Regions from separate parts of the Arthrobacter sp. MDT1-48-3 genome, predicted to be linked through region 1. Evidence: predicted binding sites of a transcription regulator. Region 1 holds the regulator's gene; each other region holds the start of a gene.

Region 1 (10,467 bases):
TCGGCCCCGTCCTCCTGCCAGGCGAGCGCCGCGTCGAGCGGGTCCCCGTAGCTGGTCTCGCTGCCCGCCTCGCCCTGCACCAGGCGGACGGCCTGGCCGTCCGCGACGTCGACGGCGGGGAGGAGTTCGAGCGTGGGTGATTCGGAGAAGGGGCTCATCGTCTGCTTGGCTGCTTTCGTACGCGCGGCGGGGGCCGCTGGGTCGGGACGGTCGGTCTGGACAGGGTGCTGCGGCTAGTCGCCGGGCAGGGTGAACAGGTAGGCGGCGAGCAGCGAGAGCCCCGCCAGCACCAGGAAGGCGATCCACACCCAGCGCGGGAACTCCTGGCTCCGGAGGGAGTAGGCACCTCCGATGAGGACGCCGGCGGCTCCCATGAGCACGAGGCTCAGCACCGGCTCACCGCAGGCTCTCGATCCAGTTGCGCAGGAGCTGGGCGCCCGCGTCACCGGACTTCTCCGGGTGGAACTGGGTGGCGCTGAGGGGCCCGTTCTCGACGGCCGCGATGAAGCGCCCGCCGTGGTCGGACCAGGTGACCTGCGGCGGCCTCATGGCGGGCTGGTTGACGTCGAAGGACCAGTCCTGGACGCCGTACGAGTGCACGAAGTAGAACCGCTCGTCGGCGATGCCGTCGAACAGGACGGTGTCCTCCGGTGCGTCCACCGTGTTCCAGCCCATGTGCGGCACGACGTCCGCCTTCAGCCGTTCCACGGTCCCCGGCCATTCGCCCATGCCCGGCGTCCGCACACCGTGTTCGACTCCTTCGTCGAAGAGCACCTGGAGGCCCACGCAGATGCCGAGGACGGGACGCCCGCCCGCCACGCGGCGGCCGATCATCCGCAGGGCGTCGACATCCTTGAGTCCCTTCATCACGGCCGCGAACGCGCCGACGCCCGGCACGAGCAGTCCGGACGCGTTGAGGACGTCGTCCGGCTCGGCGCTCAGCACCACCTCGGCGCCGACGTGCTCGAGGGCGCGGACGACGGAGCGGACATTGCCCGACCCGTAGTCGAGCACGGTGACGGTGCGCGCGGTCATAGCGCCCCCTTCGTGGACGGGATGCCCTCGACGCGGGGGTCGGGTTCGACGGCTGCACGCAGCGCCCGGGCCAGGGCCTTGAACTGGGCCTCGACGATGTGGTGCGGATCGCGGCCCGCGAGGACGGTCACGTGGAGGCAGATCTGGGCGTGCAGCGCGATCGCTTCGAGGACGTGGCGCGTGAGGGATCCGGTGAAGTGCCCGCCGATGAGGTGGTACTCCTGCCCGGCGGGTTCTCCCCCGTGCACCAGGAAGGGCCGTCCGGAGATGTCGACGACGGCGTTGGCGAGGGCCTCGTCCAGCGGCACCGTGGCCTCGCCGAAACGGCGGATGCCCGCCTTCGTGCCCAGGGCCTGCCGGAGGGCCTCGCCGATCGCGATCGCCGTGTCCTCGACCGTGTGGTGGACGTCGATGTGGGTGTCACCGGAGGACCTGATGGTGAGGTCGATCAGGGAGTGCTTCGACAGGGCGGTGAGCATGTGGTCGTAGAACGGCACGGTGGTATCGATGGAGGACACGCCCGTGCCGTCGAGGTCGAGTTCCACGAGGACGCTGGACTCACTCGTGACGCGCTCGATGCGGGCCGTACGGCCGCTGGCGGCATCAACTGTCATTGCATTCCTTCTGTTCGCCGGCGGTCGGCCGGGCGCTGATCGGCAGTGGTCGGGAGGGCTGGGTGGCGCGGGGCCGGGAGGATGCGGCGCTCCGAACCCTTCAAGTCTAGGAGGACCGGGCCGGGCGGGGCGCCGCGGTACCGGCTACAGCAGCTTCTTCAACGCTGTGAGGAACACCGTGGTCTCCCGCTCTGTTCCGGCGGTGACGCGCAGGGAGCCGGGAATGCCGACGTCGCGGATGAGCACGCCTGCGTCCAGCAGGCCCTCCCAGACCCGGTGGGGATCCTCGAGGCCCGAGAAGAAGACGAAATTGGCGTCCGACGGAGCCGGCGAGAGCCCGAGGTCCTCGAGTTCCCGCACGATGCGGTCGCGCTGCACCTTGATGGCCTCGACATTGGACAGCAGCGTCTCTGCGTGGGTGAGTGCGGCGTTGGCCGCCGCCTGCGTGATGGCCGACAGGTGGTACGGAAGGCGGACCAGCCGGAGGGCGTCGGTGACCTCCGGGGCGGCGGCGAGGTACCCCAGCCGCGCCCCCGCCAGGGCGAAGGCCTTGCTCATGGTGCGCGAGACCAGCAGGCGCGGTCGGCCGGGGAGCAGCGTGAGCGCGCTCGGTGTCCCCTGCTGGGCGAACTCGCCGTACGCCTCGTCCACGATGATGATGGCCCGCGCGTCCTCGCCGGCCTCGTACGCGGCCTCGACGACGTCGAGCCCCAGTGCCGTGCCGGTGGGGTTGTTGGGAGAGCACAGGAAGACGACGTTCGCATCCGAGGACCGGATGGCGCGGGCTGTCGCGTCCGGCGTCATCGAATAGGCGGACCCGCGCTCGGCGGTGATGTAGCGGGTTCCCGTCCCGCTGGCGAGCAGCGGGTACATCGAGTACGTCGGCGGGAAGCCGATCGCCGTGCGTCCCGGCCCGCCGAAGGCCTGGAGGACCTGCTGCAGGACCTCGTTCGACCCGTTGGCCGCCCAGAGCTGCTCGGGCGTCAGCCCGTGCCCGAGGTAGTCGGCGAGGTTCTTCCGCAGCTCGGTGAACTCGCGGTCCGGGTACCGGTTCAGCCCCGTGGTGGCTTCGGCGACGGCCTGGACGATGGCTGCATGCACGTCCGCCGGTACACCGTGGGTGTTCTCGTTGACGTTCAGCAGGATCGGCACATCGAGCTGCGGTGCACCGTAGGGGTGCATCCCGACGAGGTCATCGCGCAGGGGGAGGTTTGCCAGGGCATCGACGGAGGAGGGCACCGGTCAAGTTTAAGCGATGACGGCCCTCGCAGCGAATGCTGCACGTCGGGCGCCTGGACCGGCCCTGCCCGGCAGTGCGGGAACCGATGCGGGACCGGGGGCTAGCCCTCGGCCGGTATGGAGATACTCTGGCCGGCCTGGACGACGGACGAGCGGAGATTGTTGAGCTCGACCATCTCCGTGACGACGTCGCGCGGGTCGCGATCGGGGGCGTACCGCACGGCGAGGTCCCACAGGGTCTCGCCCGCGGCCACGTTGACGTCGACGACGGACGAGGAGACGGGAGCCGATTCCCCGGCCTGGGCCTGCGAGGTCAGGAAGGCCCCGAGGAGGATCAGGGCGGCGACGCCCAGCGCGATCGGCAGGCCCACGAGGAGCAACCGCCCCCGCCGGGTGAGGGTCAGCGGGCGCTCCGGTTCCCGCGACGAGAGCTGGTGCTCCCCCGCCGACACGGAAGCCGGCGCGGGAGTCGAAGGAGCCGCGACGAGCCGGAGGTGGACCCCCGGCCGGGCGGGTGCCAGTGCCAACGCCGTACTGCCCTGCGGTGCTGGTGCCTCTGTCATCGGCCTACCTCTTTCCCTTCGAATGTTCCGTGTGGAAACGCAGCGTGTTTCGAACACACGTTCTAATTCAGCTGCGCTTATTTCTAGCATCTACGGACGATGCTTGTCGAGACTCGCTCGAACATATGTTTGAAAACCGCCCCGGACTGGCCTAGCGTGAACAGCACGGTCCATCACCGGCGTGTCCTGCTCCTGAGCCGCAGGCCTGCCGGTGATGGTCCCAAGACAACCATCCGCCACTGACAGAAACGGCTCCCACTGCGCGGGAGCCGCACGGCGGATACGACGGGATGCGCAGTCCCAGGCGAAAGGCACACCAGTGGTGGAACCAACACCGGCAGCGCGGCAGGAATCGAACATCGCCGACGTCCCCACCGATGCCGTGCCCCTCTCGGCCGGGCGGGGACGCCCGAGGGGCCGCTCTGTGTCGAAGGGGCTGACGGCGCGCCAGCTGACCATCCTCGAGACCATCCAGCGCTCGATCGCCGACAAGGGCTACCCGCCCTCCATGCGGGAGATCGGCGACACGGTCGGGCTGGCCAGCCTGTCGAGCGTGACGCACCAGCTCTCCCAGCTGGAACGGCTCGGCTACCTGCGACGGGACCCGAAGCGTCCTCGCGCCATGGAGGTGCTGCTGCCCCTGACGCTCGCGTCGGAGCCGGTGTCCGCCGGCGCCTCCCCGACGGACCGCAAGCCTGCGGGCGAGCACCAGATCGCCGTCGACACCGCCCTCGTGCCGCTCGTCGGCCGCATCGCGGCAGGCGGGCCCATCCTCGCCGACCAGGTCGTGGAGGACGTCATGCCCCTGCCGCGCCAGCTCGTCGGGCACGGGGACCTCTTCATGCTCAGGGTCTCCGGGGACTCGATGGTGGATGCCGCGATCTGCGACGGCGACTGGGTCGTGGTGCGGCGGCAGCAGAGCGCCCAGAACGGCGACATCGTCGCGGCGCTGCTTGACGACGAGGCCACCGTGAAGACCTTCCGCCAGCGTGACGGTCACACGTGGCTCCTGCCGCAGAACACGCGCTACGAACCGATCCTGGGCGACCACGCCAGCATCATGGGCAAGGTCGTCTCGGTGATGCGCGCCCTCTAGGAGGCGCTCCGGCGCGTCGTCGGCGACGCCGCCGAGCGCTTCGGCGTCCCTCCCGGCGCCGACGTAGCAGGCGAACCTACCGGGCGCCCTCCAGGAGGCCTACGGATACGGCGGGACGGGCGTCAGCGGCCCGAGAGGCGTTCGAGGATGCCCGTGACCGTGGCGCGGTCGGTGGTCGCCCAGAAGGGCGGCAGGGCCGCCCGGAGGAACCCGCCGTACCGTGCGGTGGCGAGGCGGCTGTCCAGCACTGCCACCACTCCCCTGTCTCCCGCCGCCCGGATGAGGCGACCCGCTCCCTGGGCGAGCCGCACGGCCGCGTGGGTGGCGGAGACACTCATGAATCCGTTGCCACCGTTCCGCGCGACGGCCCTCGTCCGGGCCGTCATCAGGGGATCGTCGGGTCGGGGGAACGGGATGCGGTCGATCACCACCAGCCGGCACGACGCCCCCGGCACGTCGACGCCCTGCCACAGCGACATGGTCCCGAACAGGCAGGTGTCGGGCTCGTCGGCGAACTGCGTGACCAGTGCGCTGAGGGAGGACTCCCCCTGGCACAGGATCTCGAAGTCGACCTTCGGCCGGAGCGCCTCGGCCGCCTCCTCGGCGGCCCGTTTGGACGAGAAGAGGCCCAGAGCGCCCCCGCGTGAGGCCCTGAGCAGGACCAGCAGCTCATTCAGCTGGGCGTCCGACGTGCCCCGCTCGGGTTTGGGCAGGTCCTTCGCCACGTAGAGGACGCCCTGGCGCGGATAGTCGAAGGGGCTCCCGACGTCCACGCCGGTCCAGGCGGGCGCACCGGGACCGCTGAGGCCCAACGACCCCGCCACCGGACCGAACTCCGAGCCGATGGCGAGCGTCGCCGACGTCAGGATCACGGTGTGGTCCTCGAAGAGGCCTTCCCGCAGCCGTCCCGCCACCGAGAGCGGGGCGACGTTCAGGGTCGCCGGTGCACTCTCGTCGGGCTGCGCATAGCCGGCACCCGGTGTGAAGGTGCTCGGGCGGGATGCCCAGACCACTTCGTTGAGATCCGGTGCCGCGAGGATGCGCTCGGCCAGCTCGAAGACCAGCGTCGTCCTCGAGCGGGCGACCTGCCGGCCACCGTCGGCGTCGGCCTCCGATTTGCCGTCCGTCTTCGTGTCGGACAGGGCGGCCCGTGCCGCGTCGCGGACCTGCGCCAGCGACTGTTCGAGATCGTCCGGCAGGCCGCCGGGCAGCAGGCCGGACGGGATGAGCTCGGCGGAGGCCTCGAACGCTGCGGCCGCGGTGTCGAGGGCGCCGGTGCTGATGGAGGCGTGGCGCCGCAGGGCGGTCGCCGCGGCCATCACCATCGAGGCGGACAGCTGTCCGGACACGGCGCCCGTCACCCGGTCGTGGAGTTCATGGGCCTCGTCGATCACCACGACGTCGTATTCGGGGAGCACGGCAATGCCCTCGAAGGCGCTGATCGCGAGCATGGCGTGGTTGGTGATGATGATGTCGGCGTCGGCCGCGGCGGCCCGGGCCTTCTCGCTGAAGCACTCCTGGGCGACAGGACAGCGGGCAGCGCCGAGGCACTCCATGCTGGAGACGGAGACCTGGCGCCACGCGCGGTCGTTCACGCCGGGCACGAGGTCGTCGCGGTCACCCGTCGTCGTCTCCTCCGCCCACTCGCGGAGACGCACCACGTCCCTCCCGAGGGCCGATGCGGGGGCTCCACCGCCGGCAGGGGAAGGATGGGGGGCAGCGTCCTCGCCCAGGCTGAACAGGGCGTCCGGGGCGTCCTCCTCGGGAAATCCCCCGCCGGTCTTGTGCAGGCAGACGTAGTTCGAGCGGCCCTTGAGGAGCGCGACGTCGACCGGGCGTGCGAGCGCGGGCCGCACCGCGTCCAACAGGCGCGGGAGGTCCCGCCCCACGATCTGCGCCTGCAGGGCGAGCGTCGCCGTCGAGACGACCGACGGACGGTCGCTCTCCAGGGCATGCGCGAGGAGCGGCACGAGGTAGGCCAGGGACTTGCCCGTCCCGGTGCCGGCCTGCACGAGGAGGTGGTCGCCGGAGCGGATGGCCTCGCTCACCTGCCGCACCATCTCGTGCTGGCCGGCGCGCATCTCACCGCCCATCGCCGCGACGGCGGCGTCGAGCAGTTCCAGGGCCTGCCGGGCCTCGGCGGAGTGGTGCGCCGCGTCCGGCGCCGCGACCGCAGCACCGGACCGCACGCTCTCACTCATGCCGGACGTACGGCTCCAGCTCGGCTGCCAGGCCCTCCCGGACCATCACCTCGAGGCGCGTGCCCTCGTCGGCGTGCTCCATCCCGAGGATCTCGACGTCCTCCTCATGGAGGCGGCTGACGACCTCGCCGTGCGCGTAGGGCACCAGCAGGTCGAGCTTGACGCCCGGACGCGGGATGTTCGTGCTGATCAGCTGACGGAGCTCGGTGAGCCCTGCGCCCGTCCGGGCCGAGACGACGACCGAGCGCTGCTCGCGCTGCCGCAGCCGTTCGATGACGAAGGGGTCGGCCGCGTCGGCCTTGTTGAGGACGATGATCTCGGGCACCTTGCGGGCGTCGACCTCGGTCAGCACCGCGCGGACGGCGGCGATCTGGCCTTCCGGATCCGGATGCGAGGCGTCCACGACGTGCAGGATCAGGTCGGCGTCGGCGACCTCCTCGAGGGTCGAGCGGAACGCCTCGATCAGCTGCGTGGGGAGCGACCGGACGAAACCGACCGTGTCGGCCAGCGTGTAACCGATGCCGTCCGGCGTCTCCGCCCTGCGGATCGTGGGATCCAGCGTCGCGAACAGCGCATTCTCGACGAGCACGCCGGCGTCGGTCAGCCGGTTCAGCAGCGACGACTTCCCGGCGTTGGTGTACCCGGCGATCGCGACGGAGGGGACCTGGTTGCGACGGCGGTTGGATCGCTTCGTCTCGCGCGCGGGCTTCATCTCCGCGATCTCCCGGCGCAGCTTGGCCATGCGCGTGCGGATCTTCCGGCGGTCGAGTTCGATCTTCGTCTCACCGGGTCCGCGGGAGCCCATGCCGGCGCTCGCGCTGCCGACCTGGCCGCCCGCCTGGCGGGACATCGACTCGCCCCAGCCACGCAGGCGCGGCAGCAGGTATTCGAGTTGCGCGAGTTCCACCTGGGCCTTGCCCTCGCGGGACTTGGCATGCTGCGCGAAGATGTCCAGGATCAGCGCGGTCCGGTCGATGACCTTGACCTTCACGATGTCCTCGAGCCCACGGCGCTGCGACGGCGACAGTTCGCTGTCGACGATCACGGTGTCGGCACCGGTCGCCTGCACGATGTCCTTCAGCTCCTGGGCCTTGCCCGACCCGAGGAACGTGCCGGGGTCCGGCTTGAGCCGGCGCTGCACGATCCCGTCGAGCACCTCGGACCCTGCGGTCTCCGCGAGGGCGGCCAGTTCCTGCAGCGAGTTCTCGGCATCCTGCGCCGTGCCCTCGCTCCACAGACCGGCGAGCACGACCCGCTCCAGCCTCAGCTGCCGGTACTCGACCTCGGTGACGTCCTCGAGTTCGGTGGACAGTCCCGCGACACGGCGGAGCGCGCGGCGCTCGGCCAGGTCCTCCTGGTCCCCGTCCGCGTCGGAGGGCACTTCGTCCTTCGACAGCGCGAGCGCGCGCGACCGCCAGGTCTTCTCCACGGGCGGTGCGGTGTCGCCCGTCTTCTGAGGTCCGTTCGTCGCCTTCGCCGTGGCAGCTTCGTCGCTGGCGAGGATCCGGTCGATGACGGCTTGGATCTCCTCCCGGCCCATGTTGGCTCCGGTGGAATGTCCGTGATTCTCGGTCATGGTCTCCCTAGGTGGATGTCGTCCAATTCTACGGCCGCCGGAGGGACGCCTTCCAACGAATTCTCCCAGCGCGAAAACTGCCCGGAGGGTGCCGCGGACCGGGGCACTAGGCTTTCCTGCATGGAGTCACAGCACTATTTCAGCGCGCAACCGGCCGGACCCGACGTCCGCCGCCCCCTGTCCGTCGTCCTCGCCGGCGCCCGCCGCGACCTGGTGACGTCGTCGGGCCTGTTCAGCCCCGACGGCGTGGACAAGGGGACGGCGATCCTCCTCGACACCGTCCCCGAGCCCGAGGGACAGCACCTGCTGGACATCGGCAGCGGCTGGGGTCCGATCGCCCTCACCATGGCCCTGAAGGCTCCTGCGGCGACGGTGCATGCGGTGGACGTGAACGAGCGCTGCGTCGCGCTGACGGCCGAGAACGCCGAACGGTTGGGGCTCTCCAATGTGGTGGCGACGACGCCGGACGACGTCGACGCCGACCTGCGCTTCGACACCATCTGGTCCAATCCGCCCATCCGGATCGGTAAGCAGGAACTGCATGCCCTGCTCCTGCGCTGGCTGCCACGCCTGGCCCCGGACGGACGGGCATGGCTCGTGGTGCAGAAGAACCTCGGTGCGGACTCGCTTCAGCGCTGGCTCGGCGACGAGTTGCCCGAGGGTTTCACCGTCCGCCGCGCCGAGACCTCGAAGTCGTTCCGCATCCTCGAGGTCCACCGGCCCGCCTGACGACTCCCGGCCGCTCCCGCCGCTCCCGCCCTCAGCCGGCGGGCAGCAGCATGCCGTCGGCGACGAGTTCGGCCGGTCCGCTGAGCTGGACGTGCTCGCGGCCCTCGGGCCCGTCGAAGAACGTCACCCCCACCACCCCGCCCGGAACGGCCACGAGCCACCGGGCCGGGGCACCTTCGCCGGCCCAGTACCGGGTGGCGGCCGCCGCTGCGCACGCGCCGGTGCCGCACGACTGCGTCTCCCCCACGCCGCGCTCGTGCACGCGCATGGTGAGTCGCCCGACGCCGTCCTCACCGACCAGCGGATCCGCGGGGACCACGAGCTCCACGTTCGTCCCGGCCGGTGGTAGGGGCTGCACTACCGGGGCGTGGTACAGCTCGGTGCGCTCGAGGTCGGCCCGATCGGCGAGTGCGACGACGGTGTGCGGGTTGCCCATGCTGATGGACAGCGCCGGGCGTTCGACGTCGAGCCCGCCGATGTCGACGAGGGAGTCCATGCCGCGCGCGACGGCCGCGTCCGGGAAGATGAACTCCCACGGCCCCATGTCGACCGCGTAGCCGTCCCCCGACCGTGTCACGCGCTTGACGCCCGCACGGGTCCCGATGGCGAGTTCGCCGCCGTCGGGCAGGTCGGCGACACCCTTGGCGAGGAGGAAGTACGCGAAGACACGCACGCCGTTGCCGCACATCTCCGACAGGGAGCCGTCGCCGTTGCGGTAGTCCATGAACCATTCGGCGTCGGGCTCCGTCTGCAGGAGGGCGCGTCCCTCCGGGAGCACTGCCGATCGCACGGCGCGGATGTACCCGTCGGCACCGATGCCCCGGTGCCGGTCGCAGAGGCCCGCGACGAACGCCGGATCGGCAGGTCCGGTGCCCTCGGGATCGAGCGTCAGGACGAAGTCGTTGCCCGTGCCGTGTCCCTTGGTGAAGGACAGGCCAGACGTCGGCCGGGCAGCGGGGGCAGGGGCATCAGCGGGGAATCCGGTCACCGTCCTAGGATATGTCCCCCGGTGCACGGACGATCCCGACGGCCCGCTCGAGGAGTCCGGGCTCCTGCCGGTCCAGCCAGGACACCCGCGGGTCACCGCGGAACCAGGTCAGCTGCCGCCGGGCGAAGCGGCGCGTGGCCGCGATGGTGTCCTCGACGGCGTCCGCCTCCGTCATCGACCCGTCGAGGACGCGCAGGAACTGCCCGTAGCCGAGCGCCCGCGACGCCGTCCGCCCCTCCCGCAGCCCGGAGGCGGCAAGGCGTTCCACCTCGTCCGCGAGGCCGGCCCGCACCATGGCGTGCACGCGGTCGGCGAGCCGCTCGCGCAGGATCGCGCGGTCCACCGCCAGCCCGATCTGCACGGCGGGCTGGTGGTACTCGCGCCGCGGCATGAAGGCGCTGAAGGGCCGTCCACTGACCTCGAACA
Region 2 (10,467 bases), on a different contig from region 1:
GCGCGGAACCAGGGAATGCCGCCTCGGGGCTCTATCGTCCACATGCCCTGGTGGATGAGGTGGTGGTGTCGTGAGCACAGCAGCGCTCCGTTGCCGATGCTCGTTCTCCCGCCGCGGGACCAGGGGTCGATGTGGTGGGCTTCGCACCAGGGCGCCGGGATGGTGCAATCCGGGAAGGCACAGCCCTTGTCACGGGCGACCAGGGCTCGACGCAGGTGGGGTGGGAAGAGGCGTTGGGCTCTCCCGAGGTCCAGGACCTGACCCGCACCGCCGAGAACGATCGGGATGATGTCCGCGTCGCAGGCGATCCGCCGGATGGTCCTGGCACTGGCCTGGCCGGCGAAGACCGTGTGACCCGGCCGCTGCCCTGCCCGCTGCGTCTGACCGGTGAGGCCCCTGGCGAGGTTGCCGGGGAGGTCCAGGGTGAGGTTCTGGGTATGTTCGATGAGGTCCTGATAATCGATGGTGACCATCACCTGAGGTCGGTGGCCGCCGGTTGCGGGAAGACTAGTCGTGCTCAGGGCGATCTTGCACGCGGAGACCAATCCTTCGAGCAACATCTGAGCCCTTGTTGCTCCCTCCGGGTCACCGTACAAATCCGTGTTTCTGCCTGAATCTGATCCCCCACCCCAGCCGGAGCCTGCACCGGAGCCTGCTCCGGAGGCTGCGCCGTAGCCGGTGTCTGATCTTGGCCCGCTCTCGGCAGCAGCACCGGAGGCGCCGGATTCGCCCGCGCCTTCGGCCGCAGGGCCGAGGCCGTCGGCACCGGCACTGGCCGTACTGGCGCGGTCGGTGTGCATGCGCGGATTGGTGGCGGTGTTCATGACGGTGGCAAGGTGTTCGAACTGCTCGTCGGTGGCGCCGATCTCGAGGACGTGCAGGCCATGGCGGCGGCCCCTGAGGAAGACGCCCTGGCGAGCCCGGAGCACCTTGTCGGTGGGTTCCTGCCCGTCCTGGTCGAGGACTCCTTCCCAGCGGCGGGCCACGACCCGCAGGACGTCCTCGTCGGACTCGACCGCCTGCCGGGTCAGGTGGTCCTCCATCGACTCGACCTGTTCCGGAGTCGCGAAGGACTGCACCCGTTGTACTGCCTGGGACACGATCGTCGCGGCCCGACCGCTGACCAGCCCCGCCTCCACCACTGCACTGAGGGTCTCCAGCCGGGCAGGCAGCGCCGCACCCGTTGGCGACATCTGGCACAGCACCAGGTCCGCCAGGGCCAGCCGGCGTCGGGCTTCGGCACGGCTGATCCCCAGAGTCCCGCGCAGGAAGTCCGCGCAATCCCTGAATCCATCCGGTGCTGCACCCGCCCGCGACCCCCAGAAGGATCCCGTGGCGCTGCCGACACCCAACGACGCGGTACCCCACGAAGCGGTGCTCGAGGAGGCGGTACCCGCGGAGGCGGTGCTGCAAGCGGCCGGAATCGGAGCCTCGGCGCGAATGGCCTGTTCTGCCCGGGCCAGCAGCGACCCGGGTGCGGACGTACTCCCGGACGTACTCCCGGACGTACTGCCGTGATCGGGTTCGTCGACCCGGTAGTGTTCCTCGGCGAGGCGTGCGGCGAGGACTTGCAGATGGTCCACGACCCTCGAGACACGTTCGATGTCGATGATGAGCTGCAGTGCCTCCGGCCGGGAGGGGACACGGCCTTGCCGGCCCAGCTCTCGGGCATACTCCGTGAGCGCAGCGAAGGCCGAGTTCAGCGTACCCACTGCAGTCGGGGTCTGCGCGGAACACTCGAGCGGGGCAATGGCCATACCCTGAATTTTATCGAACACGCGTACTATTCCGCGTGCTCCTCGGCCTATGTGGACAACGACAGGACGCTCCCTATTTTCATGGAATCGGGGTGCGATCGCTCACGAAATCAGAGGTGGGGCGCCGTCGTCGTACTCCTCCCGACGCGAGCGCGCGAAGAGGCGTCCCGGCCCCTCCGTCGGACGGTGTCGTCGGACCATGCCCGGCCCGAGCGCCCGAAGACACACACCGTCCCTCCGCCGGACGGCGTCGTCCTCCCGCGCTCAGCACAGGAGCCTGGAAAGGCATTCCGGCCCTCGAGCCGGGCGCCGTCGTCGTACTCCTCCCGATGCGAGCGCGCTAAGAGGCGCCCCGCCCCCGCCGCCGGAGGGCGTCGTCCTGCCACCCCTGAAGTCGGCGCCGACGGCGCCCCTGGTCCACGCCGGACCGCCGCGGCTAGGGTGGTGGAGTGAGCCACAACACCGCACCCGACCTGCACACCGAGATCTTCAGCCCTGCCGCCGACGAGGACGTCACGGCGGACGGCCGCTTCACGAAGTGGCTCGATGCGGAGGGGATCGGGTTCCACGAGGGCACGTTCGATCCGGAGGACATCCCGAAATTCCTCGGGGCGTACCAGGCGGACCAGCGGGTCCTGTGGGGCGTCCACGATCGTGCCCAGCCCGCCGAGGCTCTCGGTGCGGACCATCCGGTGGCCACCTACGGCACGATGGTGCATCCGCTCAACGTCGGAGCGGGACAGATCGAAGCCCACCAGATCACAGCTGTCACTGTCCGGCCGAGCCACCGGCGTAACGGCATCCTGCGCTCCATGATGACCAGGGACCTTCGGGAGGCCGCGGAACGGGGGCTCCCGCTGGCCATCCTGACCGCGTCGGAGGCGACGATCTACGGGCGCTTCGGATTCGGCTGCGCCACGTTCACGCAGGCCGTCGAGGTGGACGTCCGCGAGCGGTTCGAGGTGACGGCACCGAGAACCGGTACGACGACGCTGGTGGCCCGGGAGCACGCAGTGCGCCTCGCCGAGCAGATCTTCGCAGGCTTCCACGCCGTGACCTTCGGTTCCGTGGACCGGCAGTACGCCTACCCGCGCCGCGCCTCGGGCGAGTGGGGCAGGGAACGGCCGGTCGAGGACCGCAACGTGCGGATGGCGGTGCACTACGACGCCGAGGGGACGCCGGCAGGGTACGTGTCCTACCGCTTCGCAGGCTGGGACACGACGCCCTACACGATGAAGATCGTGGATCTGGTGGCAGCCACACCCTCTGCCTACCTCGAACTGTGGCGGTACCTGGGATCGCTCGACCTCGTGCAGGTCGTCACCTGGGACGGAGCGCGGCGGGACGACCCGCTGCCCTGGGCGCTGCGCGACCGGCGCTGCTACGACGTGAAGGGGACCGAGGACGTCCTCTGGGTCCGCCTGCTCGACGTGCCGGCCGCGCTCGGCAGGCGCTCGTACCGTGGGAGCGGCACGATCGTCCTGGAGGTCCTGGACGCGCTCGGGCTCGCCGGCGGCTCCTACGTCCTGACCGTCGTCGACGGCGTCGCCCAGATGGAGCACGTCGAGGCCGCGGCGGCACCCGACGCCACCCTCACCATCAATGCGCTCGGCTCGCTCTACCTCGGGGGGGTGTCGGCTTCAGCACTCGCAGCGGCCGGCGCTCTCGACGCTGCAGCCGAGGACGCTGTCGAGCTCCTCGACACGCTGTTCGGACGCTCCGAGGAGCCGTACTGCATCACGCATTTCTAGATCCGCCTCCAGGCGGAGCGTCCGATCGGACCGAGGGTGTCTGCGAAGCGCGCCGCCGACGGCCGATCCGAGGGTGCAGGAAGAAGGGGTTGTGAGCCGATGCCCGTCGGAGGTCACGCCGCCGTGGACGGCAGGGGAAGGAAACGGGGGAGGAAGACAGCGGCAGCCCCGCTGAGGAGGACCAGGAGCACCCAGCCGGAGGTGCTGCCCACGGTGTCCCGGAGCACACCTATCAGCGTGTTGCCGCAGACCACGGCGAGGCCTCCGCAGCTGGTGAGGAGCCCGTAGTAGGCACCCAGCGGCCGTGCCCCGGCGAAACCTTGCACCTGCTGCAGCCCGGCGGGCCCGACGAGCATGCGTCCGAGGCTGAGGAGGACGACGAGACACACCGGTCCGGTGGCCGCCGGGAGTCCGGGCACGAGGTGCATGCCGGTGGTACCGAGCAGCGTGATCAGCAGAAAGGCCACGGCGATGCACGAGAACCCGGCCCGTAGCGCCGCGACCGTCCCCATCCTCGCTGCCACGGACGACGCCGGTAGTTGGAGTGCGATCGTCAGGATCGAGGCGATGGTGAACAGCATGCCCAGAAGTCCGGCGCCCGCCCCGCTCTGCTGGAGTTCGAGAGGGAGCGTGAAGTACAGCTGGTTGTACGCGAGGAGGTTGATGCCGAAGAACGCGCAGAACGCGAGGAAGCGACGCTCCCGCAGGCAGGCCCAGGTGTCATGGCCCCCGGCTGCTGCCCGGGGCGAGGGGGCCGTCGTCGGAAGCCCCCGCGGCATGATCAGCCAGAGGACCACTCCCACCGTGAGGAAGAGGCAGGCGGCGGACCCGGCGACGATCGGGAAGCCGAGTGGCAGGAGGCCGGTCCCGACCAGGGGCCCGGTGACGGCGCCCACCTCGCCGAACAGGACGAGCCACGCGAACAGACTCCGGCGCCGGCTGCCGTCCGCTGCGCGGGCTCGATCGAGTGCGCCGACGAGCCCCTCGACGGCGGGCGAGAAGAGGGCGCCACCCATGCCGGTCAGTACGGCGCCCAGGAGGAACGGCCAGAAGCTGTCGGCCGCGGCCAGTCCGCAATAGCCCGCCGCCCGGAGCACGCAACCGGACAGGATGCTGCGGCGAGGGCCCCACCGGTCGGCGAGCACCCCTCCAAGCAGGAACAGGCCCTGCTGGCTGAAGGTCCTCACGCCGAGTACGACGCCGATGGCGGCGGCACCCAGCCCGAGGTCCTCGGACATGACGAGCGCCAGGAAGGGGACGACGGCGTAGAAGCCGATGTTGAAGACCAGTTGGGTGGACAGGAGCACCGGTGCGCCGCGCTGAGTCGTCGAGGGAGCAGGGATCATCGGGAGAGATCACCGGAGGCGGAGCGTGTCACCCGGGGTGGTCCGGAGCACGGGTGGCGCGGGCAGCCGGTCCCGGCAGCGGCGCGTCAAGCCTCGTCACGGGATGCCTTTCCGTCCGGCGCCCGGACCAGCCCGGGAGCATGCAGAGCCGCCCAGAGTCCTTCGGCGCGACAGGGGATCGACGCGGCGACGAGCGTCCGGCTGTGCGGGTGCAGGGGCGTGGCGAAGAAGTCCCGGGTCTGGGCAACCTCGACCACCCGCCCCTGCAGGATGACGGCAACCCTGTCGCACATGTACCTCACCACGTCCATGTCATGGGAGATGACGACCAGGGAGAGGTGGTGCTCGCGTTGCAGGCGGAGCAGCAGATTCAGGATGGTGCGCTGCGAGAGCGCGTCGAGTGCCGAGGTGGCCTCGTCGCAGATCAGGATCCGTGGCTCCAGGAGGAGTGCCCGGGCGATGGTGGCTCGCTGGAGCTGACCGCCTGAGCACTGGCCGGGATGCCGCTCCAGCAGGCTCTCGTCCAGGTCCACCTCCTCCATCGCAGCACTGATCCGGTCGTCCCGTTCCCTGGGCGTCAGTTCCCGGCGTGCGTGAAGCGGTGCGCGGAGGCTGGTCCGCAGGGTCATGCGGGGGTCGAAGGCGCTGTGCGGCTCCTGGAACACGAGCTGCACGGCGGTGATCCGGTCTCCACCGGCGCCGTCGGGAGAACGGGTGATGGACCCGGTATCGACGGATTCGAGCCCCACGACGGCTTTCGCGAGTGTGCTCTTGCCCGACCCCGACTGGCCCAGGATCCCGAGGATCTCTCCGCGCCTGAGGGAGAGGGAGACGTCCTCGAGGGCGGTATGGCGTTTTCCCCGGGGTGCCGGAAAGCTCTTGCCCACCCCGTCCAGGACCAGGATCTCGCGTTCTGCGGAGGGCTGACGACGTCGGGACTCGGGCGCGAGGCGGGCGGCTGTCAGCAGCTCCCGGGTGTACGGGTTCCGGGGTCGGGCGAGCAGCTCGCTCGTGACGCCCTCCTCGACGATGGATCCGGCACTCATGACCAGGACGCGGTCGGCGTATGCGGCGACGGACGCGATGTTGTGGGTGATGTACAGGATGCCCAGTCCACGTTCCCGGCGTTCCCGGTCGAGCAACTGGAGGATCTGCCGTTCCAGGACCTTGTCCAGCGCGGAGGTGGGTTCGTCGGCCAGGAGCATCTCCGGTTGCCCCGCCAGCGCCACGGCCGTCATGGCGCGCTGGGCCATCCCGCCCGAGAGCTGGTGCGGATAGGCCTTGAGGCCCCGGGCCGGATCCGGGAACCCGACCTCGGCGAGCAGTTCGAGGGCCCTGCTGTACGCTCCCACTCCCCGGAGGCCCGAATGCAGTCGCAACGGTTCCCTGAGGTGCTGTCCGACGGTCCGGTTCGGATTGAACATGCGCCCGGGTTGCTGGAACAGCATCCCCAGCCTGCCGCCACGTACACCGTTCAGTTCCTGCTCGGCGGCCCGGGTCAGGTCGAGGTCACCGAGCCGGATGGACCCGCCGGTGATGGCGAGCCGAGGCGGCAGCAGGCGCAGGCAGGACATCGCGGTGAGCGTCTTCCCCGAGCCGGACCCACCGACCAGCGCCACGAACTCACCGGGACCGACCGAGAGGGAAACGCCGTCGAGCAGTGGCGCACCCCGGCTCCCGGAGGAGTCGGTGCGGACGTCGAGACCGTCCAGGACCAGGCCCGCCGTCACGAGTCGGCCCGGGCGGGAAGGAGCAGGGGAGGTGCCGTTCTGCGCGCCGCACGCTGGCCCAGCAGGGTCACACAGAGTGCCACGGTGAAGATGACCACGCCGGGGGCGAGGATCCCCATCGGAGCGCGGTCCGCAAAGGGCTGGGCGGTAGCGATCATGGACCCCCAGTCGGCCTGTGGGGGCTGCACCCCCAGACCGAGGTAGGACAGGGCTCCCACACTGATCAGCAGGTGCCCGAACCGCAGCGCCGCCTGACCGAGGATGGGACCTGCCAGGTGCGGCAGGACATGCCGGAGGACGATGAACGACGACCGGCAGCCCACCACGCGCGCTGCCTCGACGAAGCCACGGGCGGAGACGTCGTAGGCGAGGGCTCGTGCCAGACGTGCGAAGGGCGTCCATCCCGTGACGGTCAGGGCGAGCAGCAACGGCCCGAACCCCGTCCCGAGCGCCGCCACGACGAACAGGGCCACCACCATCTCCGGCAGTGCGAGCAGGACGTCGTTCGTCCGGGTCAGGAACTCGTCCACCCAGCCCCGGCGCCGCGCACTCAGGACGCCGATGGCCACCCCCAGCAGGCAGGTCGACACGGTGGCGAGCGCCGCCACCGACATGGAGAAGCGGCCGCCGTCGAGGATGCGGCTCAGGGTGTCCCGGCCCAGATTGTCGGTGCCCAGCCAGTGCCCGGCGGACGGAGGAGCGAGGCGCTCGGTCAGATTCTGCTCCGCGGGCGGATAGGGCGCGAGCCAGGGCGCGAAGAGGACGACGAGGACGATGAGGACGAGGACGGACGCGGCGACGGTCGTTCCGGTGATCCGGCTACGCAAGGGAGGCTCCCAGCGCCGGGCTCAGGAACCGGTGGACGAGGTCGGCCGCTGTGGTGACGCCGACCGCGAGGACCACGACCACCACCACTCCGCCCTGCGCGAGCGGGATATCGCCGTTGACGACGGCATCGAAGAGGAGCCGACCCATTCCCGGGACGGCGAAGATGACCTCCACGATGACGGAGCCACCCAGGAGCCCCGCGAACCACACGGCGAAGAGCGTGGACAGGGGGACCAGCCCGTTCGGGATGACATGGCGGACCACCGACTGGGCCCGGCTCAGGCCCCGGGCACGCGAGGCCAGGACATGGTCCGCCGCGGCGCTGTCGATGATGCCTGCCCGGACCGCCGAGGTGAAGAAGCTGATGGGGCGCAGGGCCAGTGTCACTGCGGGAAGCACGGCGGACGACGGGTCGTTCCAGCCGGCGGTGGGCAGCACGGACAGTTCGAGGGCGAAGACCAGGACCAGCACGGGCGCCACCCAGTACTCGGGCATGGCGATGAGGGCCTGCGTGACAGTGGTGATGGCCTTGTCCGCCGCACTTCCCGGCCGGAGCCCGGAGACGATGCCCAGCGGGAGGGCGAGCGAGACCGCCAGTCCGAGCGACAGGACCACCAGGCTGAGGGTGACGGCCAGTGCCGGCAGCACCTGCTCCGCCACCGGGGTCCTGCTGACATAGGACAGCCCCATGTTGCCGCCGGCGACGTCGCCCACCCACCGCAGGTACTGGGCGGGAAGGGGGTCATTCAGGCCCAGGCTCTCGGCCAGGCCCTGGACGGTGGCCTCGTCCACCGCGTCCCCGGCCACCCGTGATCGGATGATCTTCCGCACGGGGTCCCCCGGGGTGAGGTAGGGGATGAGGAACACCGCGAAGGAGGACACCGCGACGGCGGCCACCAGGGTGGCCATGCGTTTGGTGATGAAGTGCAGCATGGAGGGGGTGTCTGCTGGAGGGCTAGGGTGCGGTCTTGGCGGTCTTCGCCGTCAGGACATAGCGGGAGAGCGGGTCCTGGACGTAGGAGAGGACGTTGGAGCGGACAGCGTCGGTGGCCTGTTCGTTCACGAGCCAGGCGTTGACGGCCTCGTCCTGGAGGATACGGCCGGCCTCGGCGTACAACGCGTAGCGCTCGGTCTGGTCCACGGTCGCTGCCGCCTCGGCGATGACGCCGTCGTACTCCGCACTGCAGAGATGGCTCAGGTTGTACGTGCCCTCGCAGGTGTAGTCCGCCGTGAGGAAGCCGATGGGATCGGCGATGTCGATCAGTCGGTTGCGCTGGCTCAGCAGCATGTCGTAGTCGCCGGCCAGGACGTCCGGCTCCGCCGCTGCGTACTCCTTGGCCTCGATGGTCACCGGGATGCCGATGTTCTTCAGGTTCTCCTGGATCACGGCTGCGACGTCGCTGAACTCCGCACGTTCCACGATGGCGATGATCTCCAGGGGTCGGTCAGCGGTGTAACCGGCGGCGGCGAGCAGATCGCGGGCCCCGTCCAGGTCCTGCTCCTGGTCCTCGCCCACGCCGTCCGCCCACGGCTCGGAGGAGGCGAAGGGACCGGTGGCCGGAAGGGCCGCACCCTCGTACACGCTGGCCGCGAGGGCGTCCAGGTCCAGGCCCTTCCGTATCGCCCTGCGCACGTCCACATCGTCGAGCGGCGCGCGCCCGTTGTTCAGATAGAGCGTCGCCGTGCGCGGCGAGTCCGCCTCGAGGACGGTGACTCCGGGCGCGCCCTCCAGGGCCGCCAAGCTGGACACGGGGATCGACAGGGAGATGTCCGCCTCCCCGGTCTGGATCTGTGCCGCCCGCGTGGCGCCGTTCGTGATGAAGCGGATCTCCGCTCCGGCGAGCTGCACGTCCCCGCCCCAGTACTTCTCGTTGCGGTCCAGCGTCAGGGACTGCTTGGGCTGCTCGGACACCGGCGTGAAGGGGCCGGTGCAGTGCCCGAACGGATCCACCTGGCCGTCCCCGTAGGCCGCGGGAGCCAGGATGCCGGTATTCACGCTCGCCAGGCGGTACGGCACCAGGGGATTCTCCTCCGGGGTGCTCACCCGGACGGTATCGGCGTCGACGGCGCTGACGGAGCTGATCACCGTCCGGTTGAAGGCCCGCGCCGGAACATCGGCGTCCAGGACGTGGTTCAGCGCGGATACCACGGACTCCGCGGTCAGTTCCGTGCCGTCCTGGAAGGAGACTCCCTGGCGCAGGGTGAAGTCCCACTCCAGGGGGGAAGCCTGCTTCCACTCGGTGGCGAGGAAGGGCTGGACCTTCCCTTCCTGCTGGTCGTACCGGGTGAGCGTCTCCAGGCACCCGGACAGCGACAGGATGTAGGCGGCATCGGATTCCAGCGCCCAGTCGGCCACCGGCGCCCGGAAGTTGTCGACCACGATGCGCTGGCTCGTGTCGGCCGTCGCGGTGCTGCCATCGGAGGGAACCGAACCACCACTGAATCCGCAGCCGGTGAGGACGAGGGCGGCCACCGCGGCCACGAGGACACGGGACGGGAAGGACGAACGCACGGGTGACCACCTTGAAGGGCTGCCCGGAGGCAGGAAGTGAAGCGGGGACTCTTTAGGTTAGCCTTACCTGAGGTCGAGAGAAACTCGAGGTACTCCGCCTCCCACTGAAGGGGTCGCAGACGATCGGTGGAGACCCCCGGCCCGACCGCATTGCTTTGACGCTGTTGGACCCCGAAGCTAGACTGAACAGGCGCGTGGTGCGCTCTCGTGGTTTCCGGTGCAAGCCGGAGGCCCTTCGGCGTGCTACCTCTCCTGAACCTTCCGAGGTTCTTTCCATTTCGTCCACATCCGGACATCGGAACCCGCGCCCGGCCCAGCTGGAATCGCGGTGTCCGTCCTGACCGGAGCAAGTAAACATCCACAACGGAGCCCCAACTACATGACCATCACCACCACCGAGAAGCAAGGTGCCCCCGTCGTCGCCATCAACGACATCGGCACCGCTGAGGACTTCCTCGCAGCGATCGACGCCACCATCAAGTACTTCAACGACGGAGATCTCGTCGAGGGTACGGTCGTCAAGGTCGACCGCGACGAGGTCCT
Region 3 (10,467 bases), on a different contig from region 1:
CACGTCGCGGCTCTCCTCGGACACCACCCAGATCGCGGGCGCCGGCGTCCACCCGGGGAAGTCCTCGCCGGGCACGCCGGCGGCGAAGGTGTAGAAGTGGTTCTGGTTGAAGATGACCTTGCGCGCTCCGGGTGCCGGATCTCGGCCCTGGACGGTCGGGGTCTCCGGCAGCACCAGGAGGTCGTCGGCGCCGATCGCAGTGGTGGCGCCGAACAGCATCGGCACGTCGTCGGGGATCCAGTCGGTGTGGTCGTCCGGGTCGGGCAGCCACAACCAGGCCTCGTGGCCGCGCTCACGCAGCAGCCGGACGTGCTGGGTCATCACGTGCACCCCGCCGCTGTGGTGACGTGTGGCGAACCCCGCGTAGACGATCCGCCCCGGGGATCGTCCGGGAGTGCTCACCATGCCGGAGCCGCCAGGTACCAGGACGCGCCGCTCCCGGTGTTGTGGGCGGGGAACGAGTCCGGGCCGAGCCCGACGTCGGCCCGCCACCCGTCGCCCCACTTGGCGTCCAGACCGTGGAGGATCTCCGCCCGGTTGCCCTCAGAGCTCTGACCGGTCCGGTTCATCGTCTGCCGCCGCAGGTGCGAGACGTAGGCGCCCTCCGTGACCACGCACCGCAGGCCGGCCGCCCGCACGCGGATCGCCAGGTCGATGTCCGCGCCGTAGCCGTGCCGGGGGAAGGTGACCTCGTCCAGGCCCCCCAGCTCGACGACGGCGGGCACAGCGAACGCGATCGCGGTGCCGTCACAGAAATCGACGTCGCGCAGCACGTCGCGCGGGACGTACTCCGCGGCGGTACCCGGGATCGCAGAGGCCCGCTGGTGGAGCCAGAAATCGTCGTAGCAGGACGCCGCGAGCGCGATGTCGTCCGCTGTGGAGAAGGGCGCGAGCAATCCGTCGAGGAACCCGGGCGACAGCCGAATGTCGTTGTTCAGCACCACGCAGACCGCATGGCCGTCGCGCGACGCCGTCTGCAGCGCCCAGTTGGCGGCGCCGATCCACCGCAGGTTGCGCCCCGGGCGGTGGACCTCGATGTTCCCCTCGGGGAGCACATAGTCACCGGCGTTGTCGACCACCACAATGCGCAGGGCCGGGTCGAGGTCGCTCCCGTCGCGGCATAGGTCATGCACCACCGCGTCGGTCAGCTCCGGCGAACCGAACGCGGGGATGACCACCAGTGCCGACGCGGCGGCCGTCGAGGGGGTCACTGCTCGGCGCGGGCGGCGTGGCCCCCGCGGTGGCCGTTCAGCGTGCTGATCAACATCGGTTCCCGTCGGGTCAGGTGGACGTGTGCCACGGCAGTGAAGACTACGGAGTAGTTCTGCCAGGCCGGGCGAAAGGATGGCTCTTTCTTGTGTGATGTGCCCCACGCGGCCTACAGTAGGTACATCGTGTCCGTACTAGTTGTACGTACCCCTCCGTCCGACACAGACCTCCCGTACAGAGAGAAGATTCGCCATGGCAGCCGAATCGCTTCCGAAATCCCGCATCCCCCTGTTCGACGGCATGAACCGGATCCCCGGCGGTCTCATGCTGATTCCCCTGATTCTCGGCTCGATCGTCGGGACGTTCGCGCCCGGCTTCCTCGAACTGGGCAGCTTCACCACCGCCCTGTTCGCCGAGTCGGCCCTGCCCCTCATCGCCGTGCTGATCTTCGCCACCGGCATGCAGATCACCGCCAAGGCCTCCGGCCCCGTCCTCGCGACCACCGGCGTCATCCTGCTGTTCAAGACGATCATCCCCGCCGCCCTCGTCGCAGGCCTCGGCCTCGTCGTCGGCGTCGAGGGCATCCTCGGCATCTCGATCCTCGCCCTGCTGGCCAGCTTCGACAACAGCAACGGCGGCCTATGGCTCGCCTTCACCGGCCGCTACGGCGACTACCGCGACCGCGGCGCCTACATGGCCTCGGCCATCAACGACGGTCCCTTCTTCACCCTGCTCTTCCTCGGTATGTCGGGCCTCGGCAACATCCCGTTCCTGACCCTGCTCGCCGCCGCCATCCCCCTGATCCTCGGGTTCATCGTCGGCAACCTCGACGCCAAGTGGACCGAGGTCATGCGGCCCGTACCGAACATCGTCATCCCGTTCTTCGCCTTCGCCCTCGGCACCGGCATCGACCTCCGCAACGTCATCGCCGGCGGCATCGGCGGCATCTTCGTCGGCATCGCCGCCACCCTTATCACCGGCGCCCTCGTCTACATCGGCTACCGCTTCGTCCTGCGCCGCGGCGCCAAGTCCGGCATCGGCATCGCCTCGGCGACCACGGCCGGCAACTCGATCGCGACCCCGGCGATCGTCGCCGCCGCGGATCCGAGCTTCTCCCCGTTCGTCGAGGTCGCGACCGCGCAGGTCGCCTCGGCCGTGCTGGTCACCGCGATCTTCGCGCCGCTCCTCGCCACCTGGGTGCTCAAGCGCCAGGGCGGCCTGGACACGGATGACGCAGCGCAGGTCCTCCCCACGTCCGCCTCCGAACTCCCACCCGCGGGTGATCCGTCGGCACCGACGGACCGACCCCGTCGGACCGAGGAGAACAGCTGACCGTGGCATCCACTGCACCCATCGTCGGCATCGCGGCCGACGACGTCACCGGCGCCACGGACTCCGTGGTCCAGTTCTCCCGCACCGGCTGGTCCTCCCGGCTGCTGCTGGGTGAACTGCTCCCGGACTCGGTATTTCCGGGCAGCGCCCTGGCGGTCAACACCGACGCCCGCGCGCTGGACTCCGCCACCGCCCGTCAGGCCACGGCGAGCGCCATCAGGAACCTCGCCACCGCGGGGGCCGACCGCCTGTACCTGAAGATCGACTCCACCATGCGCGGCAGCGTCCCGGCGCAGGTGGCCGGAGCGCTCGACGCATGGCAGGAGCAGCATCCCGGCTGTTTCGCCGTCGTCTGCCCGGCCTACCCGGCCATGGGTCGGACCATCGAGGACGGCCTGCTGCGCGTCCACGGCGGACCGGTCGAGGACTCCCCCGCGGGCCGCGACCCGGTCACGCCGGTTCCGACGAGTGAGTTCTCGCAGCTCCTGCCCGGCACCGCGACGATCAGCCTCAGCGGTTCCGCCGAGCGGGATGCACAGGCACTGCGGAACGCGGCGGGTAGCGGCGTCGTGGTCGTCAACGCCGCATCCGATGACGACCTGCGCACCCTCGCGGCCGCGCTCGTCGTCGCCGGCCCGACGGCGATCCCCGCCGGGTCGGCCGGCCTCGCCGCAGCGATGGCAGCCGCCTGGGCCGACGCCGGAGCAGTACACGCAGCAGCAGAACCTGCACCCGCCGCGCAGGGGCAGAGGATCGTCGTCGTCGTCAGTTCGCTGCACGACGTCGCCCGCGCTCAGACCGACCACCTGCAATCTCAGCTGGACTCCGCCGACCTCCGCATCCTGCAGCCCAACGAGTCCCTGCTCGACCAGCCGAACCGGCTCGCGCAGTGGGCCGCCGCAGAGCTCGAGATCCCGGAATCCCTGCCGCGGGTCGTCGTCATCACCTCCCCCGAGGCGGTCGGCGGCTCCGAGACCCTCAGCGGTACCGCCATCGCGAACAGTCTCGCGTCGGTGGTGCAGCAGACCCTGGCCCGCACATCCGTCGGCGCCCTCGTGCTCGTCGGCGGCGACGGAGCCCGCGCCGTCCTCGACGCCACCCGGGCCCAGGCGCTGCGCATCACCGGCGCCATCCAGGAGGGCATCCCGGTCGGCGTCGTCGAAGGCGGCACCGCGGCTGGAAAGATCGTCGTCACGAAGGCCGGCGGCTTCGGGCCGGTCACCGCCCTGCTCGACACCGTCACCGAACTCACTCGGACCCTGACCACCACCCTCGCCCACTCAACGGAGGCATCCTCATGAGCATCCCCACCCTCGCCGTCACCCTCGGCGACGTCGCCGGCATCGGTCCGGAGATCACTGCGAAATCCCTCCTCGGGCACGACGATGTCCGGCAGGAATGCAGGCCCGTCGTCATCGGTGACGAGGCCGCCATGCGCCAGGGCGTCAGCAACGTGGGCGGCGACCCGGACACGGTCCGCGTGCTGTCCTCGATCGAGGACGCGACCAACGAGCCAGGCATCATCGAACTCCTGCAGACCGGACCGTCCCTGGCCGACGTGAAGCTCGGCGAGCTCAGCCCGGCCGCCGGCGACGGCTCCTACCGCTTCGTCGTCGAGGCCTGCCGCCTGGCCCGCGAAGGCAAGGTCCAGGGCATCGTCACCGCGCCGCTCAACAAGGCCGCGATGCACGCCGGCGGGCACAAGTGGCCCGGCCACACGGAGCTGCTCGCGCACGAGTTCGGGGTGGAGAACTTCAGCCTCGTCCTCTCCGCGGGCGACCTCTACTTCTTCCACCTCACCACCCACGTCTCCCTGCGGCAGGCCATCGAGGACGTCACACCCGAGCGCACCGGCAATGTCATCGAACTCGTCAGTGCCTTCACGAAGGCGCTCGGCAACCCGGACGAGCCGATCGGCCTCGCCGGGCTCAACCCGCACGCCGGCGAGAACCGCCTGTTCGGCGACGAGGACGCCGACATCCTCGCCCCCGCCGTCGCTGCCGCCCGCGAGAACGGCATCAACGTGCACGGGCCCATCCCCGCGGACGCGCTCATCCCCGCCGCGGTCAAGGGCAAGTGGAACATGGTCATCGCCTGCTACCACGACCAGGGCCACGCACCCTTCAAGGCGGTCTACGGCGACGACGGCGTGAACATCACCGTCGGCCTGCCCGTCGTCCGCGTCTCGGTGGACCACGGAACGGCGTTCGACATCGCCGGCCAGGGCATTGCCCGCGAGGCGAGCCTCGTGCTGTCGATGCGCCGCGCAGCTGCGCTGGCACCGGGCTGGGACCACGTCTGGCGGACCGCGCAGAAGAAGTAGGGGTTCGTACAGTCTGATGACCGGGAGGGGGCACGCTGCCGACGCCGTCGCCGCTTGTCCTCTCCCGACGCCTAGGATCGGAATCATGACGAGCGACGAAGACCTCGACCCACCCGTCCCCAGCTACCTCGAGGGGATCGAGCTCAAGCGGGTCCACGACGGCAAGATCCTCGAGAAGCACGACGACGCCTCGTCGCCTTCCTCCGACAGCGCCTCGTTGTCCTCCGACAGTGCTGACGCGTAGGTCTTTGACCACCATCGTGAACCGGAGCCTCTCATGACCGGACCAGACGATCCACAGGAGCGTCCACTGGATGCGGGGAGCAGCGAGCCGCTGCACCTGCAGCTCCGCGGGCATCTGCGCGCGCAGATCCTGAACCACTCACTGCCGCCGGGCACCTCGCTGCCCAGCGAGGCACAGCTGCAGGTGCGGTACGGGGTGTCCCGATCCGTGGTGCGTCAGGCCCTCGGCGCGCTCACCGATGAAGGGTTGATCGAGCGGGGGCGCGGGCGCGGCAGTACCGTGGCTCCACGCCGCGAGCACCACCGGCTGGTGCACCGCACATCCGGACTCTCGGCGCAGCTGGGCAGCACCGGGGCGAGCGTCGGAACGGAGGTGCTGTCGCTGACCGTACAGGACGCCGATGCGTCGACGGTGGTCCTCGGGACCCCGCAGGTTCTCGCGCTCGAGCGGCTGCGGACGGCTGACGGTGTGCCCATCGCCGTCATCCATACGTGGCTGCCGGCACCCGTCTTCTCCACATTGGACGCCGAGTCCCTGCGGGACGCATCACTCCATGCGGTACTCGGTGAGAAGTTCGGCGTGCGGATCACGTCCGGCAAGCGGCAGATCCGGGCGGTACCGGGCGACGGAGACCTGCTGCGACTGCTGCAGCTGGAGGCGTCGTCGCCCGTCCTCCTCCTGGAGGGAACGAGCTTCGACCAGGACGGCCGGCCCGTGGAGGTCTTCTCGACCTGGCACCACCCCGACCATGTTGTGTTCGACATCGACATCCAGAATGAGCCTCCGGCACCGGCAGTGACAGGCGGCCTCTCGCCGTCGTCGGCTGGTGACACTCCGGACGCGGTCGCCGATCGCGCCCGCCGGCTGGGAGCCGATCTGCTCCGCCTCGCCGACGATCTGTCGCGCAGCAGTTCCTGATGACGGTGGTACCCGCCGTCCGCTCCGCGCTCCCGGCGGCCCCGGCATCGTCCCTCGGTGGCCAGTTCCATTCTTGATCTCACCCGATCGGGTCGATACGGCGTGAGCACATAGGCCTCCTTGCGCTCTCCTCGGGTGCGGTGCCGGTCATCGGGGTTTCGCCTGTTCCTCGACTGGTCTCGAAGCTGCTTTCCGGCACCTTCTCTCTTCCTTACGGCGGAGTAGACCCATTGACAATTTTTCTTGTCGAGCGCACGATGATGGCATGTACGACGTCGAAGTCATCGAGAGCGCTGAGGCAGCCGCCGCTGTGCTGGATCCGGTCCGAGCCAGGCTGCTCGGCGAGCTCGCCGTTCCGGCCTCCGCCGCCGGGCTCGCCGCCCGGGTCGGTATCGCACGCCAGAAGATCAACTACCACCTCAGGACGCTCGAGACGCACGGCCTCGTGGAACTGTTCGAGGAGCGCCGGCACGGGGGCATCACCGAGCGGGTGCTGCAGGCGTCGGCTGCGTCCTACGTCGTGTCACCTGCGGCGGTCAGCGGGTCCGCGGCCGATCCGGACGCCAACAATGATCACCTGTCGGCGGGTTACCTCGTCGCGCTGGCCGGCCGGCTGATGCGCGAGGTCGGCGCCCTGGCGCGCCGGGCAGGCGCATCCGGTCAGCGCCTGCCGACGCTGACCATCGACACGCAGATCGGTTTTCGATCCGCGGCTGACAGGGCCGCCTTCGCGGACGACCTGACCGCCGCGGTGCTCGACCTGGCCGCTCGCTACCACCACGACGACGGGCTCCCCCACCGGCTCGTCGTCGCCGCCCACCCCCTTCCCGAGGAGAAGTCATGAGCACGACCCCGAACGTCCCGTACCGCCTGGAATTCAGCGTCGAGGTCCCGGGGACCCCGGAGCAGGTCTGGCAGGCCATCGCCACCGCCAAGGGCATGAGTGCCTGGTTCCTGCCGACCGAGATGGAGGAGCGCGAAGGCGGTTCCCTTCATTTCGCCATGGGTCCCGAGATGGGCTCGGACGGTCAGGTCACCCGCTGGGACCCGCCGCGCCGCATCGAGTACGAGGAGGACTGGGCCGCCCTCATGGGCAAGGACCCGGAGGCGCTCAGCCCGCTGACGTCGGAATTCCTCGTCGAGGCGCGCTCGGGCGGCACCTGCATCGTGCACGTCACCAGCAGCGGCTTCGGGACCGGTGATGCCTGGGAGTCGGAGTTCTGGGATGACATGAGCACCAGTTGGATGCCGTTCTTCGACAACCTGCGCCTGTACCTGACGCACTTCCCCGGCCAGGAGGTCACTCAGCTCGAGGCTTCCGCGTCCCACCCCGGAGACCCGCAGACACTCTGGGCCACCCTGCACGGTGCGCTCGGCCTGGGCGATGAGGGCGCAGCGGTCGAGGTCCGCGGCACCACCGGCACGGTGGAGCGTGTCGGTGAGCGACAGGTACTGATCCGGATCACCGCACCGGTACCCGGGATGCTCAGCGTCTTCGCTCACGGCGAGGGCGAGAGTGCAGCGACCGTGGGCGTACGGGCGTATCTGTTCTCGGCCGACGCGGCGGACTACGTGCAGCGCGAGGAGCCGGCGTGGCAGGCCTGGCTGCAGGGGCTCAGCGTCCCGGCCTGACAGTTCGGGCGGGCTAGCTGCGCTCAAGGGGTGACCCCTTCCGCCGACGGGCCCGCCCCTAGGCGTGAAGGACCGAACCTCGACTGTGCCGTTCATCCCGGCTTTGGTGTCGATGCCCGCGGCCTCGGTATGGCTGCGTTAGTGAGCAGGACTTCGGCACTGCGATGGCGTTGCTCGCCACCTCGGCGTTGCTGCGGCACTCGACGCGACCTCGACGTTGCTGTGGTGCTGCCCGCCACCTCGGCGTTGCTGCGGCGCCAGCGGCCGGGCTCCTTCGAAGACTGTGGAGGAGAGGTGCCTGACTTCTCCTCCACAATGGGTCGGAGGAAGCGGGATTAGTACGTACGTTCGATAAAATGAGTCATGGCCGTTACACCGCTCGAGCATCCCGATACTCCACTGGAGTCCATTCGGTCCGAGCTGCTCGCTTTCGGTCAGGACCTGGCAGAGCACCACCTCCTCCTCCCCAAGAGTGACGTCGTGGAAGCGCTTGTCACCATCGAGGAGATCTCGAAGATCGTCGATTATCTGCAAATCATTGCCGCTCGAGCCGCTCAGGACCACGACGTTGTGAGCATCGGCGAGCAGGACGCTTGCGGGTCGCTCATTGTGCGGGCGGAGCTCAGCCTGTCGAAGGTCGACGGCGAAGGCTCCGGGGACATCGCCGGAACTCCTTCAGCAGATGCCGATCAGCGGGACAAGAAGGCCCGACATCCCGAATTCAGGACCTGTGCCGACTTCCTGCGAGCCCGACTCGGGATCAGCCGATTCGAGGCGAACCGCCGGTTGAGACTTGCGGCAGGCGTCCTGCCCGGCGTCGCTGCGAGCGGCTGTTCCACTCCCGCTCCGATGCCCATCCTCGGCTCCGCAGCGAACGCGGGCGAGGTCAGTGGACGCGCGGTCTCGATCGTCCATGACGCGGTTCAGCGGGTACGTACCGTCGCAACTCCACGGCAGCTCGAGTCGATGGAGCGCCACCTCACGCTGCAGGCGATGGAGTCGGACGAGGACCTCCTGCGCGTTCTGGCGCGACGCTGGGAAGGTGTACTCGACCAGGACGGGCAGGAGCCTACGGAGAAGGTACTGCGGGCACGACAGGGTGTCTTCCTCAAGGGCAGACGGAACGGCTTGCATTTTCTGGAGATCGGCGCAACCGATGAGCAGTTCGAGCATCTGGTGACCGCCATGAACACTGCGACGAATCCGAGGGGAAAGTCCAGCGCCCTTGAGGCCATCGGAGACCCGGCGGTTGGGATCAGAACCGTCGGGGTTGCCGGTGAGAGTGGATGGGGCGGCACAGGCGAGGGTGGCGCCGGCGGGAGCGACGCAGGCTGGAGCGGTACCGGTGGAAGCGACGCCGGAGGGAGCTCCACAGGAGGGGACGACTCAGGTTCACGTGACGCCCGCGACGACGCCCGGCCGACGCGCCCCCAGAGCCTCCTCGACGGCCTGGTGTCTGCGTGCAGGATCGCCCTGTCGACGGACGGGCTGTCTGCATCAGGCGGACACCGCCCCCAGGTCATGGTGACCATCAGCTATTCGGACCTCGTAGGCGAGATGGAGCGGGCCGGTCACGCTGTGTTCGGGCAGCAGATCAGCGTACGAAGCATCCGGAAGCTGGCCAGTGATGCCGACATCATCCCGCTGGTCCTCGGCGGCAAGGGCCAGATCCTCGACATCGGTCGGGCACAGCGGCTCTTCCCTCCACATCTGCGCCGCGGCCTCGTTGCGAGGGACAAGGGTTGCGCCTTCCCCGACTGCTCGATCCCGGCAACCTGGTGCGAAGCCCACCACATTGCGCCCTGGGCCACAGGAGGAACAACAAGTATCAGCCAGGGAGTCCTCCTGTGCTCACGTCATCATCACGTGGTGCACGAAGGGAAGTGGACGGTCGAATCGAAGCACGGCATCCCCTGGTTCACTCCGCCGACGTACGTCGATCCGGGTCGGACCCCGCGAAGAAACAGGTACTGGCAGGTGGAGGAGGCGGTCCACGAGCAACTACTCGACGCCGAAGCCGCGCAACCTACTGCCCGTAGCAACTCTGCTTGAGGGTTCGCGGGGCACCGCTGGCCGAGCGCAGCAGGGTACAGCTCACGACGTGCCGCAGGGTACCAATTGTGAACAACGAGTGAACTTTGGTTGAACAGGTAGCCTGACGGTATTAAAATTCTTCTGCCCGAGGACGGGCCGGATGTCAAGGGTCTACGGCGACTACGCGGGCATCTGCGAACGCGAGGTGTTGCCTTGGCTGACGAAGCACTGCAGGTGGCTCGACGGGTCGGCGTCGTCGCGGGACGCACCCTGGTCTACGTCCTGATCTGGGCCGGGCTCGCGCTGCTCATCGCCGCCGCCGGCATCCGCTACTACTGGGGCAAGATCACCGTGAGCCAGATGCTCATGAACCTGGTCTCCGTAGAGACCGACGGCGGGGGCGGAGCCATCGTCTGGGTCGCCATCCTGGGAATCGGCGTCGCTCCCCTGCTCGTCACCGTCGGGATCGCTCTCTGGCAGTACGTCCAACGCCGTAAGCACCCTCGTCGCTCGCAGTGGAAATCGCGCACCATCTCAACGACCTTGGTGGCCGTGGTGGTCCTGGGCGGCACCACAGCCTTCGACACCACCGTCGGTATGAGGGACTACATCGCGGCGGCCAACTCCCAGTACGACCTCGGCGACTACTACGTGGAGCCGACCGTCACCAGCGACGCGAACAAACGCAACCTGGTGCTGATCTACCTCGAATCCGGTGAAGCCACCCTCGCGGACGACCAGCTCTTCGAGAAGGACGCTTTCGCTGCCTTGAAGG

The links. The regulator LexA, encoded in region 1, represses DNA repair genes until DNA is damaged. The targets are predictions, from matches to a motif close to TCGAACANNTGTTCGA.
Region 2: a site for LexA is predicted at 1,771-1,786, ahead of ACX80L_RS10575 (HNH endonuclease signature motif containing protein). Genes of this name have one in related genera too.
Region 3: a site for LexA is predicted at 7,995-8,010, ahead of ACX80L_RS07080 (HNH endonuclease signature motif containing protein). Genes of this name have one in related genera too.

What each region holds. Positions count from the first base shown of each region.
Region 1 is NZ_JBTNDL010000008.1:37,131-47,597, forward strand. It holds gene priA (bifunctional 1-(5-phosphoribosyl)-5-((5-phosphoribosylamino)methylideneamino)imidazole-4-carboxamide isomerase/phosphoribosylanthranilate isomerase PriA) at 1-158, opposite strand, end outside; gene ACX80L_RS14985 (hypothetical protein) at 234-392, opposite strand; gene hisH (imidazole glycerol phosphate synthase subunit HisH) at 397-1,035, opposite strand; gene hisB (imidazoleglycerol-phosphate dehydratase HisB) at 1,032-1,649, opposite strand; gene ACX80L_RS15000 (histidinol-phosphate transaminase) at 1,794-2,831, opposite strand; gene ACX80L_RS15005 (LysM peptidoglycan-binding domain-containing protein) at 2,990-3,451, opposite strand; gene lexA (transcriptional repressor LexA) at 3,834-4,547, shown strand; gene ACX80L_RS15015 (ATP-dependent DNA helicase) at 4,670-6,748, opposite strand; gene hflX (GTPase HflX) at 6,741-8,324, opposite strand; gene ACX80L_RS15025 (class I SAM-dependent methyltransferase) at 8,445-9,053, shown strand; gene dapF (diaminopimelate epimerase) at 9,085-10,041, opposite strand; gene miaA (tRNA (adenosine(37)-N6)-dimethylallyltransferase MiaA) at 10,046-10,467, opposite strand, start outside.
Region 2 is NZ_JBTNDL010000004.1:128,296-138,762, reverse strand. It holds gene ACX80L_RS10575 (HNH endonuclease signature motif containing protein) at 1-1,757, opposite strand, end outside; gene ACX80L_RS10570 (GNAT family N-acetyltransferase) at 2,207-3,508, shown strand; gene ACX80L_RS10565 (MFS transporter) at 3,622-4,854, opposite strand; gene ACX80L_RS10560 (ATP-binding cassette domain-containing protein) at 4,941-6,584, opposite strand; gene ACX80L_RS10555 (ABC transporter permease) at 6,581-7,411, opposite strand; gene ACX80L_RS10550 (ABC transporter permease) at 7,404-8,345, opposite strand; gene ACX80L_RS10545 (ABC transporter substrate-binding protein) at 8,368-9,924, opposite strand; gene rpsA (30S ribosomal protein S1) at 10,304-10,467, shown strand, end outside.
Region 3 is NZ_JBTNDL010000002.1:469,307-479,773, forward strand. It holds gene ACX80L_RS07035 (glycosyltransferase) at 1-321, opposite strand, end outside; gene ACX80L_RS07040 (glycosyltransferase) at 399-1,211, opposite strand; gene ACX80L_RS07045 (2-keto-3-deoxygluconate permease) at 1,462-2,541, shown strand; gene ACX80L_RS07050 (four-carbon acid sugar kinase family protein) at 2,544-3,842, shown strand; gene pdxA (4-hydroxythreonine-4-phosphate dehydrogenase PdxA) at 3,839-4,864, shown strand; gene ACX80L_RS07060 (hypothetical protein) at 4,950-5,108, shown strand; gene ACX80L_RS07065 (GntR family transcriptional regulator) at 5,142-6,026, shown strand; gene ACX80L_RS07070 (ArsR/SmtB family transcription factor) at 6,292-6,870, shown strand; gene ACX80L_RS07075 (SRPBCC family protein) at 6,867-7,658, shown strand; gene ACX80L_RS07080 (HNH endonuclease signature motif containing protein) at 8,022-9,710, shown strand; gene ACX80L_RS07085 (sulfatase-like hydrolase/transferase) at 9,906-10,467, shown strand, end outside.